DNA from 4 places in the Streptomyces sp. NPDC048171 genome. Region 1 is predicted to be linked to each of the others. Evidence: riboswitches for the same ligand, from Rfam matches in the RefSeq annotation. Region 1 holds a riboswitch; each other region holds the start of a gene.
The links. Region 1 has a riboswitch for cobalamin ahead of ACGF3J_RS07150 (ribonucleoside-diphosphate reductase subunit alpha). Riboswitches for the same ligand answer to the same signal wherever they lie in the genome.
Positions count from the first base shown of each region.

Region 2: linked by a shared signal. The riboswitch ahead of cobN (cobaltochelatase subunit CobN) and the one ahead of ACGF3J_RS07150 (ribonucleoside-diphosphate reductase subunit alpha) in region 1 are both predicted to bind cobalamin.
Region 3: linked by a shared signal. The riboswitch ahead of ACGF3J_RS28705 (cobalamin biosynthesis protein) and the one ahead of ACGF3J_RS07150 (ribonucleoside-diphosphate reductase subunit alpha) in region 1 are both predicted to bind cobalamin.
Region 4: linked by a shared signal. The riboswitch ahead of ACGF3J_RS23060 (ABC transporter substrate-binding protein) and the one ahead of ACGF3J_RS07150 (ribonucleoside-diphosphate reductase subunit alpha) in region 1 are both predicted to bind cobalamin.

Region 1 covers NZ_JBIDAU010000002.1:598,407-601,947, forward strand. The annotation lists gene ACGF3J_RS07150 (ribonucleoside-diphosphate reductase subunit alpha) at 1-1,990, opposite strand, end outside; cobalamin riboswitch at 2,114-2,276, opposite strand; gene ACGF3J_RS07155 (GNAT family N-acetyltransferase) at 2,324-2,830, opposite strand; gene mctP (monocarboxylate uptake permease MctP) at 2,929-3,541, opposite strand, start outside.
Region 2 covers NZ_JBIDAU010000012.1:148,180-151,720, forward strand. The annotation lists gene ACGF3J_RS31025 (precorrin-8X methylmutase) at 1-616, opposite strand, end outside; gene cobG (precorrin-3B synthase) at 613-1,917, opposite strand; cobalamin riboswitch at 1,973-2,121, shown strand; gene cobN (cobaltochelatase subunit CobN) at 2,151-3,541, shown strand, end outside.
Region 3 covers NZ_JBIDAU010000010.1:352,453-355,993, reverse strand. The annotation lists gene ACGF3J_RS28715 (inorganic phosphate transporter) at 1-989, shown strand, start outside; gene ACGF3J_RS28710 (hypothetical protein) at 1,024-1,245, shown strand; cobalamin riboswitch at 1,381-1,522, shown strand; gene ACGF3J_RS28705 (cobalamin biosynthesis protein) at 1,622-2,587, shown strand; gene ACGF3J_RS28700 (cobyric acid synthase) at 2,584-3,541, shown strand, end outside.
Region 4 covers NZ_JBIDAU010000008.1:108,919-112,459, forward strand. The annotation lists gene ACGF3J_RS23050 (M56 family metallopeptidase) at 1-555, shown strand, start outside; gene ACGF3J_RS23055 (fasciclin domain-containing protein) at 908-1,567, shown strand; cobalamin riboswitch at 1,639-1,825, shown strand; gene ACGF3J_RS23060 (ABC transporter substrate-binding protein) at 1,963-2,976, shown strand; gene ACGF3J_RS23065 (FecCD family ABC transporter permease) at 3,075-3,541, shown strand, end outside.

The DNA.
Region 1 (3,541 bases):
CGAGCCGCTTGAGGTCGTTCACCAGGTACGAGTTGACCTGGAGGAACTCGCCGGACAGCGTCTCGCGCTTGAACAGGTTGGACACCTGCGGCTCGATGCACTCGTAGACGCCCGCGATGGAGGCGATGGTGGCGGTCGGCGCGATGGCGAGCAGCAGGGAGTTGCGCAGCCCGGTGGTGGCCATGCGCTCGCGCAGCGCCGCCCAGCGCTCCGGCCAGGTGGTCTCGACGCCGTAGTGGTCGGGGTGCAGCACGCCCCGGGCGGTACGGGTCTTCTCCCAGGCCGGCAGCGGGCCGTTGCGCTCGGCGAGGTCGGTGGACGTCTCGTACGCGGCGAGCATGATCCGCTCGGCGATGCGGGTGGACAGGGCCTTCGCCTCGGGCGAGTCGAAGGGGAGGCGCAGCTGGAAGAAGACGTCCTGGAGACCCATCGCGCCCAGGCCCACCGGGCGCCAGCGGGCGTTGGAGCGGCCCGCCTGCTCGGTCGGGTAGAAGTTGATGTCGACGACCCGGTCCAGGAAGGTGACGGCGGTGCGGACGGTGGCGTCCAGCCGCTCCCAGTCGATGTCGCCCCGGGCCGCGTCGACGAACGCGCCGAGGTTGACCGAGCCCAGGTTGCAGACCGCGGTCTCGCCGTCGTCCGTGACCTCCAGGATCTCCGTGCAGAGGTTGGAGGAGTGGATGACGTTGCCGGGCTCGGCCGTCTGGTTGGCGGTGCGGTTGGCGGTGTCCTTGAAGGTCATCCAGCCGTTGCCGGTCTGCGCGAGGGTGCGCATCATGCGGCCGTACAGTTCGCGGGCGGGCAGGGTCCTGCGGGCGAGCCCGGCGGCCTCGGCCTTGCGGTAGGCCGCGTCGAACTCGGCGCCGTACAGGTCGGTCAGCTCGGGCACGTCGGCGGGCGAGAACAGCGACCACTGGCCGTCGGCGTCCACGCGGCGCATGAACTCGTCCGGGATCCAGTGCGCCAGGTTCAGGTTGTGCGTGCGGCGGGCGTCTTCGCCGGTGTTGTCCCGCAGCTCCAGGAACTCCTCGATGTCCGCGTGCCAGGTCTCCAGGTAGACCGCCGCCGCGCCCTTGCGCCGGCCGCCCTGGTTCACGGCCGCCACCGAGGCGTCCAGCGTCTTCAGGAACGGGACGATGCCGTTGGAGTGCCCGTTGGTGCCCCGGATCAGCGAACCCCGGGAGCGGACGCGGGAGTAGGCGATGCCGATGCCGCCGGCGTGCTTGGAGAGCCGGGCGACCTGGTGGAGGCGGTCGTAGAGGGAGTCCAGCTCGTCCTTGGGGGAGTCGAGGAGGTAGCAGGACGACATCTGGGCGTGCCGGGTGCCCGAGTTGAACAGGGTGGGGGAGGAGGGCAGGTAGTCGAGGTGGCTCATCAGGCCGTAGAGCGCGGTGACCTCGTCCACGGAGCGTGAGGTGTCGTCCTCGGCGAGGCCGGCGGCGACCCGCAGCATGAAGTGCTGGGGCGTTTCGACGACCTTGCGGGTGATCGGGTGCCGCAGCAGGTAGCGGCTGTGCAGGGTGCGCAGCCCGAAGTAGCCGAAGCGGTCGTCGGCGGCCCGGTCGATCGTCGCGTCCAGCCGGTCCGCGTGCTGCCGTACGAACTCGGCGGTGCGGTCGGCGATCAGGCCCTCGCGGTGCCCGGTGGCGACCGACTCGGTGAAGGACGTGACGCCCTGGGAGGCGGCCTCCACGCGGATGCCGATGGTCAGCAGCCGGGCGGCCAGCCGGGAGTAGACCGGGTCCTCGGAGATGAGACCGGCCGCCGCCTCCGTGGCCAGCTCGCGCAGCTCGGCCTCGTCCGCGTGGGCGGACCGGCCGCGCAGCGCGGCGGCGGCGACCCGGCCGGGGTCGGCGTCGGGGAGGTCGGCGGTCAGCTCGGTCAGGGTCCGCAGCAGGGCGGCACCGGGTCCGTCGGACTCCTCGGTCACCGGCATCGCTGAAGTCGTCACCGGGGTCGCTGCGGCCGGATCGGCTGGCGCGATGGTCACGTGGGGGCACTCCCTCGCTCGGCACGGGGCCTGGCGGAGGGCAGGGGGCAGCACACGAGCGCACGCGGCGTCGCGTCCACCGGCCCACTCCACGAGGCCCGGACGTCATGGCACCCGGGCCGGGAGGCCGGGCACACTGTCGGCAGGTCCTCGGACTGAGGCACGCGTGCACGTACGTCCGAGAACGTACGGATACACGCATGTACACCGTTGCGGGACAGTTCCGGATTCACACCGGATTCCCCTGCGACGACAGCGAGCACGAGCATACATCTTGTGCCGGGCTCCGCCAGCACCCCCAGATGTTGTGTCCGCCAGCGTGTCGGGGTGGTGTCAGAGCGTCAGTTCGTAGGTGAGGAGAGTGATGTCGTCCAGCTCCGGCAAGGGGTTCCAGTCGCGGTCCGGGGTGCGGGTGAAGCCCAGGCGCGCGTAGAGGCGGTGGGCGGTGCGCATGGTGGCCTGGGTGGACAGCACGACGCGCACGCAGCCCTCCACGGACCGGGCGCGGTCGACGCAGGCCCGCACGAGCGCCTCGCCGGCCCCGCGTCCGCGTGCCTCGCGGGCGACGGCGAGCATGCGTATCTCGGCCTCACCGGGCCGGGCGATGTCCGCCATGGGCCCGCCGGAGGGCACGAAGGTCACGCCGCCGAGCACCCCGCCGTCCGCCGCGGCGACCAGCACCTCGGCGGCCGCCGCCCGCTTGGCCACGGCGCGCAGCTCGTGCAGGTACGCGTCGTCGTCCCCGAAGTCGAGGAGGCCGTCGCGCAGATAGGCCTGTGCGGTGATCTCGCCGAGGGTGTCGTACTCCTCGGCCGCCGCCCGCCGGATCACGAAGTCCATGACCCCGAGTGTGCCCGACGGGTACGACAACGGGCCGCCGGATTTCTCCGACGGCCCGCTGACGAGGAAGACCTCTGCGAAGGACCTCTACGAAGGACCTAGTGCGAGGTACCCGCCGTGGCCGGCGGCAGTTCGACCTCGACGCCCGGGTCGCCCGCGTCCGCCGTGTAGTCGCTCGGCTTGGTCTCGTCGACGCCGTCGGGCGCCTTGACCGCCCGCAGGACGAAGGTCAGGACCACGGTGACCAGGATGTTCAGCACGAAGGCGGTGAGACCGATGTAACCGATCTCGCCGATGCCGGGGATCTCGTCGGAGGAGCCGCCGAAGTGCTTCTGCGTCGGGGAGGCCACACCGTACGCGGCGACCGTGCCGTAGACCATGCCGACCGCCCAGCCGCCGAGCAGCGCCCAGCGGTGGAACCAGCGCGTGAACAGGCCGCCGACCAGCGCCGGGAAGGTCTGCAGGATCCAGATGCCGCCGAGCAGCTGGAAGTTGATCGCGACCGTCTTGTCCATGCCCAGGACGAAGACCAGCGCGCCCACCTTCACCAGCAGCGACACCAGCTTGGAGACCTTGGTCTCCTGGGCCGGGGTGGCGTCCGGCTTGATGAAGTCCTTGTAGATGTTGCGGGTGAAGAGATTCGCCGCCGCGATCGACATGATCGCCGCCGGCACCAGCGCGCCGATGCCGATGGCCGCGAAGGCCACGCCC
Region 2 (3,541 bases), on a different contig from region 1:
CGCGACGGCCCCGGACGACCAGGTGCTCCAGGCCCGACGGATGGGCGGCCAGGGCGTCCTTGGACTCGGCGGCACCGATGAAGCCGACGGGCACGCCGATGACGGCCGCGGGCCTCGGCGCCCCCTCCTCGATCATCTCCAGGAGCCGGAAGAGGGCGGTGGGCGCGTTGCCGACGGCGACCACGGAGCCCTCCAGGCGGTCGCGCCACAGCTCCAGCGCGGCGGCGCTGCGCGTGGTGCCCAGCTCCGCCGCCAGCCCCGGGACGGCCGGGTCGGAGAGGGTGCACAGCACCTCGTTGTCCGCGGGCAGCCGCTTGCGGGTCACACCGCTGGCCACCATCTGCACGTCGCAGAGGATCGGCGCACCGGCCAGCAGGGCCTCGCGGGCACGGGCCACCACCGTGGGCGTGTGGCCGATGTCGCGCACGAGGTCGACCATGCCGCAGGCGTGGATCATCCGGACGGCGACCCGGCTGACGTCGGCGGGCAGGCCCGTGAGGTCCGCCTCCGCCCGGATCGTGGCGAAGGACTGGCGGTAGATGGCCGCTCCGTCCTTCTCGTATGCGTGCGTGGTCACCGTGTAATTCCCGCTGCTCTCGGTCGTCGTAGGGCTCATGGGTTGATCGCCGCCAGTGCGGTGGCGAGTTGGGAGGGGTCCGTCAGGACCGTGGTGCGGGTCGGTCCGCCGGGCGGGCCGACGGTGAGGCGGTAGCCGCCCTCGGGGACGGCGACCAGGTCGATCCGCTCGCCCCGCGGGTGTCCGCAACGGCGTTCGCAGCCGGACCAGTACAGGGGGAGCGGGGACCGGCCCGCGGCGGACAGGCCGCCGGCCGCGTCCGCCCGCACGTCGGCGTGGGACTTCCCGCACCCCGGGCGGCCGATGCAGGCACCGACGCGCGGCCAGGGGGAGGCGGCGTCGGTGACGAGGCCGGCGGCGGAGAGGCGGTCGAGGGCGTCGGCGGTGTCCGTCGTGCCCAGGCCCCCGACGGGTACGACGACGCCGCGCCACGGCGTCAACCGCAGTTCGGTGTCCCGCGTCGAGGCGGCGACGCGGGTCAACTCCCGCCACTGCGGGCCGGTGAGACGGCCCAGCGGAACGTGCACGCACAGGGCGTCCCCGACGAGCCCGGGGGGAGGCCCGGCTGTACGGCGCGTGTCCGTCCGCTCCTTGACGTGGGCGACCCCCGCCTCGGACAGACGGCGGTCCACCGCCCGCGTCAGGACAGCGGCCGGTACGGCGAGTTCGTCCACCCGCCACGCCCGCTCCCCGGACTCGCGCGCGACGTCGAGGAAGGTCTCGGCCGCCAGCAGCGCCGCCCGGGACGCCTCGCCCGCGGCCACCCGCCAGGCGCCGTCCACCGAGCCCAGCGCGACCAGCGCGTCGTCGCCGGCGGCTCGCACGGTGACGTCGGCGCCGAGCCCGGTCACGTCCCCGCGCCCGTCGTCGAGCGCGAACAGGAACCGGCCCGACAGCTCCCGCGCCCCGTCGCTCGCGCACAGCGCGGCGTCCAGGTCCGACAGCCAGGGCCGTACGTCCCGCAGCCCGCGCCCGTCGAGGCCGGACAGCGGTGAGGCGACGATGTTGCGCACCCGTTCGTGCGCGGGCGAGGGCAGCAGCCCGGCCGCGTCCAGCAGCCCGGCGAGCTCCCCGCCGCAGCCGTCGCGCAGCCCCCGCAGTTGCACGTTGCCCCGGGACGTCAGATGGAGGTCCCCGTCGCCCAGCCGCAGGGCCGCGTCCGCCAGCGCCTCGGCCTGGCCGACGCCCAGGACCCCGCCGGGTATCCGTACCCGGGCGAGGGCACCGTCGTCGGCGGCGTGCAGCCTCAGCGTCCCCGGGCAGGCGTCACCACGGTCCCGTGAGACCGCTGTGGCCTGGGAGGATGTGGAAGGGAGCGCCGAGGACATGGCGGCGAGCATACCGACCATCACACCGGTGGCACCCCCCGCCCTTCCCGGCGGGACCCTTACTATGCTCCTGGGTGGATCATCCGGTCCGCCCACCGCCAGACGGCGACAGGGGAGGAAGCCGGTGTGAATCCGGCGCGGTCCCGCCACTGTGAGTCCGGCCACCCTCAGGGGCCGCACGAGTCAGGAACTCCCGCCGTCTCTCACCGCCCGGGGCGCGGACCCCGAGGAAGGGCAGACGCCGCATGCCGCATTCGTCCGGGGAGCGCGCCTCGCACCCCAGCATCCTGCTCCTGTCGACGTCCGACACCGACCTGCTGAGCGCCCGCGCCGCCACCGGTCCGGTCACCTACCGGTTCGCCAACCCCGCCCGCCTCCCGCTCGACGACCTGCCCGCCCTGCTGGACGGCGTCGGGCTGGTCGTCGTACGCCTCCTCGGCGGAGTGCGTGCCTGGCGCGAGGGTCTCGACCTGCTCCTCGCCGACGGCCGCCCCGTCGTGGTGCTCAGCGGCGAACAGGCCCCGGACGCCCAGCTGATGGAGGCCTCCACCGTCCCCGTCGGCCTCGCCGCGGAGGCGCACGCCTACCTCGCCCACGGCGGCCCCGCCAACCTGGAGCAGCTGGCCCGGTTCCTCTCCGACACCGTGCTCCTCACCGGCCACGGCTTCGACCCGCCGACGCCCGCCCCCACCTGGGGCCCGCTGGAGCGCACGCCTCGCCCGGACGCCGACGGGCCCACCGTGGCCGTGCTCTACTACCGCGCCCACCACATGAGCGGCAACACGGACTTCGTGCACGCCCTGTGCGACGCCGTCGAGAACGCGGGCGGGCGGCCGCTGCCCCGCTACGTGGCCTCCCTGCGCGCCCCCGAGCCCGAACTGATCGAGGACCTGCGGGCGGCCGACGCGATCGTCACCACCGTCCTCGCGGCCGGCGGCACCAGGCCCGCCGAGGCGTCCGCCGGCGGTGACGACGAGTCCTGGGACGCCGGCGCGCTCACCACCCTCGACGTCCCCATCCTCCAGGCCCTGTGCCTGACCGGCTCCCGCGCCGACTGGGAGAGCAACGACGAGGGCGTCTCCCCGCTGGACGCCGCCAGCCAGATAGCCGTTCCCGAGTTCGACGGCCGCCTGATCACCGTGCCCTTCTCCTTCAAGGAGATCGACGCGGACGGCCTCCCCGCCTACGTCGCCGACCCCGAGCGCGCCGCCCGCGTCGCCGGCATCGCCGTGCGCCACGCCCGCCTGCGGCACATCCCGGCGGCCGACAAGCGCCTGGCCCTGGTCCTGTCCGCCTACCCGACCAAGCACTCCCGCATCGGCAACGCCGTCGGCCTGGACACCCCGGCCAGCGCGGTGGCCCTGCTGCGCCGACTGCGCGAGGAGGGCTACGACTTCGGCACCGACGCCGAGGTCCCGGGCCTGGCCTCGGGCGACGGCGACGAACTGATCCGCGCGCTCATCGAGGCGGGCGGCCACGACCAGGACTGGCTCACCGAGGAACAGCTCGCCCGCAACCCGGTCCGCATCGCGGCCGCCGACTACAAGCGCTGGTACGCCACCCTGCCCGCGGAGCTGCGCACGGCCGTCGAGGAACACTGGGGCCCGGCACCGGGCGAGATGTTCGTCGACCGCAG
Region 3 (3,541 bases), on a different contig from region 1:
TCATCTTCGCCGCCCTGGTCGGCGCGATCCTCTGGAACCTGCTGACCTGGCTGGTCGGCCTCCCGTCCAGTTCCTCGCACGCCCTGATGGGCGGTCTGATCGGTGCCGCGGTCGCCTCGGCCGGCGTCGGCGCCGTCAACGGCGACGCGCTCGTCACCAAGGTGCTGATCCCCGCGATCGCCGCCCCGATCGTCGCCGGTGTCGCGGCGCTGCTGGGCGCGCGGCTGACCTACCGGCTCGGCCGCCGGGCCGACGGCAAGGCCGCCGCCAAGGGCTACCGCGCCGGGCAGATCGCCTCCGCCGGGCTGGTCTCGCTGGCCCACGGCACCAACGACGCCCAGAAGACGATGGGCATCATCACCCTCGCCCTGGTCGCCGGCGGCGCGCTCGCCCCCGACTCCGACCCGCCCCTGTGGGTCATCCTCTCCGCGGGCATCGCCATCGCGCTCGGCACCTACCTCGGCGGCTGGCGCATCATCCGCACCATGGGCAAGGGCCTGACCGACCTCCAGCCGCAGCAGGGCTTCGCCGCCCAGACCAGCGCCGCGACGGTCATCCTGGCCTCCTCCCACCTCGGCTTCTCCCTCTCCACCACGCACTCGGTCTCCGGTGCGGTGATGGGCGCCGGTCTCGGCCGCAAGGGCGGCGTGGTGCGCTGGTCCACGGCCACCCGGATGTTCGTCGCCTGGGGTCTGACGCTGCCGGCCGCGGCCCTGGTCGCCGCGATCGCCGAGTGGGTCTGCCGCATGGGCGACTGGGGCACGGCCTGCGTCGCGGTCTTCCTGGTCGCCTCCAGCGCCGCCATCTGGAAGATCTCCCGGCGCGAGGTCGTCGACCACACCAACGTCGTCGACCCCCACGAGTCGGAGTCGGCCGGTGTGGTCACCACGGCGATGGCCGCCGTCTCGCCGCCCCCGGCGCACCTGACCGAGGAGCTGCCGGCCGACCCGTCCGAGGCCAAGACCCCGTCGGCCGCCACCACCGTCTGAGCCCGCGTCCCGGGTACGAAGGAAGCGAACCCCCATGAGCATCGACTGGGCAGCACTGGGCTCCGTCTTCGGCGTCAGCCTCGTCGCCACCGTGGCCCTGGTGGGCCTGTTCACCCTCGGCATCGTCGGACTCACCCGCCAGGAGCGGGCCACCGCCGAGGGCGGCTCCGCAGCCCTCGCGGTCACCGGCGCGTACGCGTGCTTCGCGGCCTGCGCGGCGGCGGTGGCGTACGGCATCTATCTGATCATCGCCTGACCCGCCGCACACCCCCGGGGCGGGGCGCGGGACGGACTCGGACCGTCGCGCGCCCCGCCCTTCGTGTACCGGCGCGCACCACCCGTGTGTGGGGCTTCGCACACTCCCCCGCCGCAGGTCAACGCCAGGTTGACGGGTGTTCTCGCGCCGTGGTGGACTTCCGGGGCCATCTACGGCGGCAGGAGAGGAAGCCCGGTGCGATTCCGGCGCGGTCCCGCCACTGTGACCGGGAGCAGACCCCGGTAGCCAGGAACTCTCACCGCCGGACTCTTCGAACCAGGGCGTGGACACCCTGAGTGAGGACGCGACGCGATGCCCGGCTGCCGATCGACGTTCAGTACCAGGTGCTCCCCCGCCCGTGTGACCGGCTGAACCCGTGCGTGCCGGACGCGTCTTCGCGTACGGCGCCGCCGCCGGCCTGCTCGGTGACCTCCTCCTCGGCGACCCCCGCCGCGGGCATCCGGTCGCCGCGTTCGGCCGCGCCGCCGGTGCCGTGGAACGGGTGCTGTGGCGTGACCACCGGGGCTGGGGCGCGCTGCACACCCTCGTGTGCGCCGGAGGCGCCACCGCCCTCGGCGCGGCCGCCGCGCACGCCGTACGCCGCTCCCCCGCCGCCTCGGTCGCGCTGACCGGCGCGGCCACCTGGGCCGTGGTCGGCGGTACGTCGCTCTCGCGCGAGGCCCTGGCCGTCGGCCGGGCGCTGGAGGCCGGGGACGTCGACGCGGCCCGGGCGCGGCTGCCGCACCTGTGCGGGCGGGACCCGCAGTCGCTGGACGCCGACGGGATCGCGCGGGCGGTCGTGGAGTCGGTCGCCGAGAACACCTCGGACGCGGTGGTGGGTGCCCTGGTGTGGGGTGCCGTCGGCGGAGTGCCGGGACTGCTCGGCTTCCGGGCGGTGAACACCCTGGACGCCATGGTCGGCCACAAGTCGCCCCGCTACCGGCGGTACGGCTGGGCCTCGGCCCGCCTCGACGACCTCGCGGGCTGGCCGGGCGCCCGGCTGACCGCCCTGCTGACCACCGTGGCCGGCGGCGATCCGCGGGGCGCCGTACGGGCCTGGCGCGCGGACGCCGGACGGCACCCGAGCCCCAACGCCGGTCCCGTGGAGGCGTCTTTCGCGGGCGCCCTCGGGGTGCGGCTCGGCGGGACGCTCTCCTACGGCGGGCGGGTCGAGCACCGGCCCGTGCTCAACGGGGCGGCGGGGCGCGACGTCCGGGCCGGTTCCGGCGACATCGAACGGGCCGCACGGCTCTCCCGGCGCGTGGGTCGGCTGGCGCTCGTCGTGTGCGCGGGCGCGCGGCTGCTGGTGCGCGGGGCCGTCAGGAAGGGACGTACGTCATGAACGGTGGACTCCTCGTCGCCGGCACCACCTCCGACGCCGGCAAGAGCGTCGTCACGGCCGGGATCTGCCGCTGGCTGGTGCGCCAGGGCGTGAAGGTGGCGCCCTTCAAGGCGCAGAACATGTCGCTCAACTCCTTCGTGACGCGCGAGGGCGCGGAGATCGGGCGGGCGCAGGCCATGCAGGCCCAGGCCTGCCGGGTGGAGCCGACCGCGCTGATGAACCCGGTGCTGCTCAAGCCCGGCGGTGAGCGCAGCAGCCAGGTGGTGCTGCTCGGCAGGCCCGTCGGCGAGATGAGCGCCCGCGGCTACCACGGCGGGCGGCAGGAGCGGCTGCTCGGCACGGTGCTCGACTCGCTGGCCGAACTGCGCGGCGCCTACGACGCGGTGATCTGCGAGGGCGCGGGCAGCCCGGCCGAGATCAACCTGCGCCGCACCGACATCGTGAACATGGGGATCGCGCGGGGCGCCGGGCTGCCCGTGCTGATCGTCGGCGACATCGACCGCGGGGGCGTGTTCGCCTCCTTCTTCGGCACGGTGGCGCTGCTCTCGCCCGAGGACCAGGCGCTGGTCGCCGGGTTCCTCGTCAACAAGTTCCGCGGCGACGTGTCGCTCCTCGAACCCGGCCTCGACATGCTGCACGGGCTGACCGGGCGGCGGACGTACGGGGTGCTGCCCTTCCGGCACGGGCTCGGCATCGACGAGGAGGACGGGCTGCGGGTCTCGCTGCGCGGCACGGTGCGCGAGTCCGTGGTCGCGCCGCCGGTCGGCGAGGACGTGCTCCGGGTCGCCGTCTGCGCGGTCCCGCTGATGTCCAACTTCACGGACGTGGACGCGCTGGCCGCCGAACCGGGCGTGGTGGTGCGGTTCGTGGACCGGCCCGAGGAACTGGCCGACGCCGACCTGGTGATCGTGCCGGGGACCCGCGGGACGGTCCGGGCGCTGGAGTGGCTGCGTG
Region 4 (3,541 bases), on a different contig from region 1:
GCCGTACTGCCGGACGACGTGCCCTACGCGTACGCCCTGCCCGGCGGACGCCGGGACCGGGTGGTGGTCAGCACCGCGCTGCTCGACTGCCTCGAACCGGCCGAGCGGCGCGCGCTGTTCGCCCACGAGCGGGCCCACCTCGCCGCCCGCCACCACCGCTTCCTGCTGGCCGTCCGGCTCGCCGCGCTGGCCAACCCGTTCCTGCGCCCCCTGCGCACCGCCGTCTCCTACACGGCCGAACGCTGGGCCGACGAGGCGGCCGCCAAGGTGGTCGGCGACCGTCGCACCGTGGCGACCGCGATCGGCAAGGCGGCCCTCGTCTCCCGGGGCACCCCGGTCGCGACCCTGGCCGGCCTCGCGGCGCCCGGCCCCGTGCCGCGCCGGGTGGCGGCCCTGCTGGGTCCCGCGCCCGCCGTCCGCACCTGGCCCTCGCTGTTCACCTCGGTGGGACTGGCCGCGTGGGCCGCGGCCGCCGGAACGGCCGTGTCGGCGATGTCGTCGGCGAACTCCGCCGTCACCATGTTCCTCATCCTGCGGGCCGCCACCCCGCTCTGAGCCTCCGTCATGTTGACGGCCTCCTCCGGGTGAAACCCCTGGTCACAGAGGTGTCCGAGAAACTTCCCCACTCGATCGGGTGATCGGCCAATCCGGAACCCGCCCTGCTCCGGATTCCCCGTGTGAGGGAAGAACCGAGACCACACCGACAGCGGACCGCCCGCCCGCGCTCCCTGCCTGCGATACGCAGGGCGGCTCGGCCTCCACGCGTATAGGAACCACCCACCGGGCGGACAGCTCACCGAGCGGACCATCGCTCCACCTCGACGCGTACCACGCTCCAGATCACTACATCGCTCCACATCACTACATCAGCGCTGCCTCAGTGCTGCCGATTTGCAGGGAGATATCCATGAACGCCCGTATCCGTCGCTCCGCCGTCGCCATCGTCGCGGCCGCCGTCCTGCCCCTGTCGCTGGCCGCCTGTTCCGACGACGGCGACAGCGGCTCCTCGGACTCCGCGCAGGCCGAGTCCTCGGCCCCCGCAGCCACCGACGACAAGTCCGAGGACACCTCGGGCGGCATGTCCGGCGCCGACGAGCCGTTCGGCCCGGCCTGCTCCACCGTGCCGAAGGAGGGCGCCGGTTCGTTCGACGGCATGGCGAAGGACCCGGTCGCCACCGCCGCCTCGAACAACCCGGCCCTGTCCACGCTGGTGTCGGCGGTGAAGAAGGCCGGTCTGGTCGACACCCTCAACAACGCCGAGAACATCACGGTGTTCGCGCCGACCAACGACGCCTTCGCCAAGATTCCGAAGGCCGACCTGGACAAGGTCCTCAACGACAAGGCGATGCTCACCGACATCCTGACCTACCACGTCGTGGGCCAGAAGCTCGCCCCCAAGGACCTGGAGAACGGCTCCTTCGACACCCTGCAGAAGTCCAAGCTCACCACCTCCGGCTCGGACGAGGCCTACAAGGTCAACGACTCCGCCAACGTGGTCTGCGGCAACGTCAAGACCGCCAACGCCAACGTCTACATCATCGACAGCGTCCTGATGCCGAAGAGCTGACGCGGTCGGGCGCGTCGGCGCCGGGGGGCGGATGAGGCAGCCGCCCGCCCCCCGGCGGCGCGAGGGCCCTGTGGTAGCTTGCGGAAGCCAGTCGAACCCACCTGGTGGGTCAGGGAATCCGGTGCGAATCCGGAGCTGACGCGCAGCGGTGAGGGTGACGGGCGGGACACGGGCCACTGGGCGGCGGACGCCGCCCGGGAAGGCGTCCCGCTCGGCCGACCCCGAGTCCGAAGACCTGCTGGCACCCGCGCCGTGTACGGCGCGGGACGCACCGCACGAACGGGCTTCGCGTACGAGCCCTCGACGCCAGAGGATCCTCCTTGCCCGCCTTCTCGCGCGCAGCGCGCCCCGCCGGTTTCCGACGCCTCCCTGCTTCCCCCCGGGCCCTCCGCGGCCTGGTGCCGCTCCTGGCCGGCGCCCTGCTGGCCGCCGGCTGCGGATCCGGGACGGACACCGGCGGCGACTCCGCAGCGCCGGACGCGGCCGGCTACCCGCGCACCGTCCGTGACTGCGGCCGCGAGGTCGAGGTCGCCGCACCTCCGCAGCGGGCGGTCTCCCTCAACCAGGGCACCACCGAGATCCTCCTCTCCCTCGGCCTGGCCGACCGCATGGCGGGCACCGCCACGTGGACCGACCCGGTCATGAAGGGGCTGGAGAAGGCCAACGCGGGTGTGCCCCGGCTCTCCGACGACATGCCGTCCTTCGAGACGGTCCTGGACGCCGAACCCGACTTCGTCGCCGCCTCCTTCGCCTCCACCCTCGGCACCGGGGGAGTGGCCACCCCCGAGCAGTTCCGCGAACTCGGCGTGCCGGCCTACCTCTCCCCGTCCGACTGCGTGGGCAAGGACAACAGCGGCGACGGCGACGGCGTGCGCAGCGAGCCCTTCACCATGGACACCGTCTACCGTGAGGTCCGAGACCTGGCCCGGCTGTTCGACGTCGAGGAACGCGGCGAGAAGTTGGTCGCCGACCTGAAGTCCCGGGTGAAGCAGGCGACGTCCGGCGTCGACGCCTCCGGCGTCACCCTCATGTACTGGTTCGCCAACTCCACGTCGCCCTACATGGGCGGCTGCTGCGGCGCCCCAGGCGTCATGACCCGCGCGGTCGGGGCGAAGAACGCCATGGACGACACCCACGACGAATGGCCGCAGGTCGGCTGGGAGACCGTTGCCGACCGCGACCCGGACGTCCTCGTCCTCGGCGACCTCACCCGCAAGTCGCAGACGGCCGAGACCGCCGCGAAGAAGATCGAGTTCCTGGAGTCCGACCCGGTCACCCGGAACATGACCGCCGTCCGCGAGAAGCGGTACGTCCTGCTCAGCGGGCAGGCCATGAACCCCACCATCCGCACCGTCGAGGGCGTCGAACAGGTGGCGGCCGCGCTGCGCGAGTACGGCCTCACCAAGTGACGTCCGCGAGCCGGGCGGCTTCCGAGGACGGGGCGTCCTCCAGGGACCGAATATCGTCCGAGGACCGGGCCGCGTCCGGGGAGCGGTCGCCCTCCGGCATACGCACGGCCGGCCGCCGTGCCTACCCCCTGTGGGCGCTGACCGGCGTCGTCGCCCTGTGCGCCTCCGTGGCCGTCGCCGTCACCATCGGACCGGCGGACATCGGCGTGGCCGATGTCTGGTCGGTCATCGTCGCCCACCTCGGCGCGGGCCCCGCCGCCTCGGACGTCACCCCCATCCGTGACGGCATCGTCTGGGACCTGCGGCTGCCCCGGACCTTGCTCGCCGCCGTGTGCGGCGCCGGACTCGCCGTGTGCGGCGCCGTCCTCCAGTCCCTGCTGCGCAACCCGCTCGCCGACCCCTTCGTGCTCGGCGTCTCCTCCGGTGCCTCGACCGGCGCCGTCCTGGTCGTCGTACTCGGCGTGGGCGGCGGCGCGCTGTCCGTCCCCGGCGGGGCGTTCCTCGGCGCGGTGTGCTCCTTCGCGCTGGTGATGCTGCTCAGCCACAGCCTCGGCGGCACCCCGGA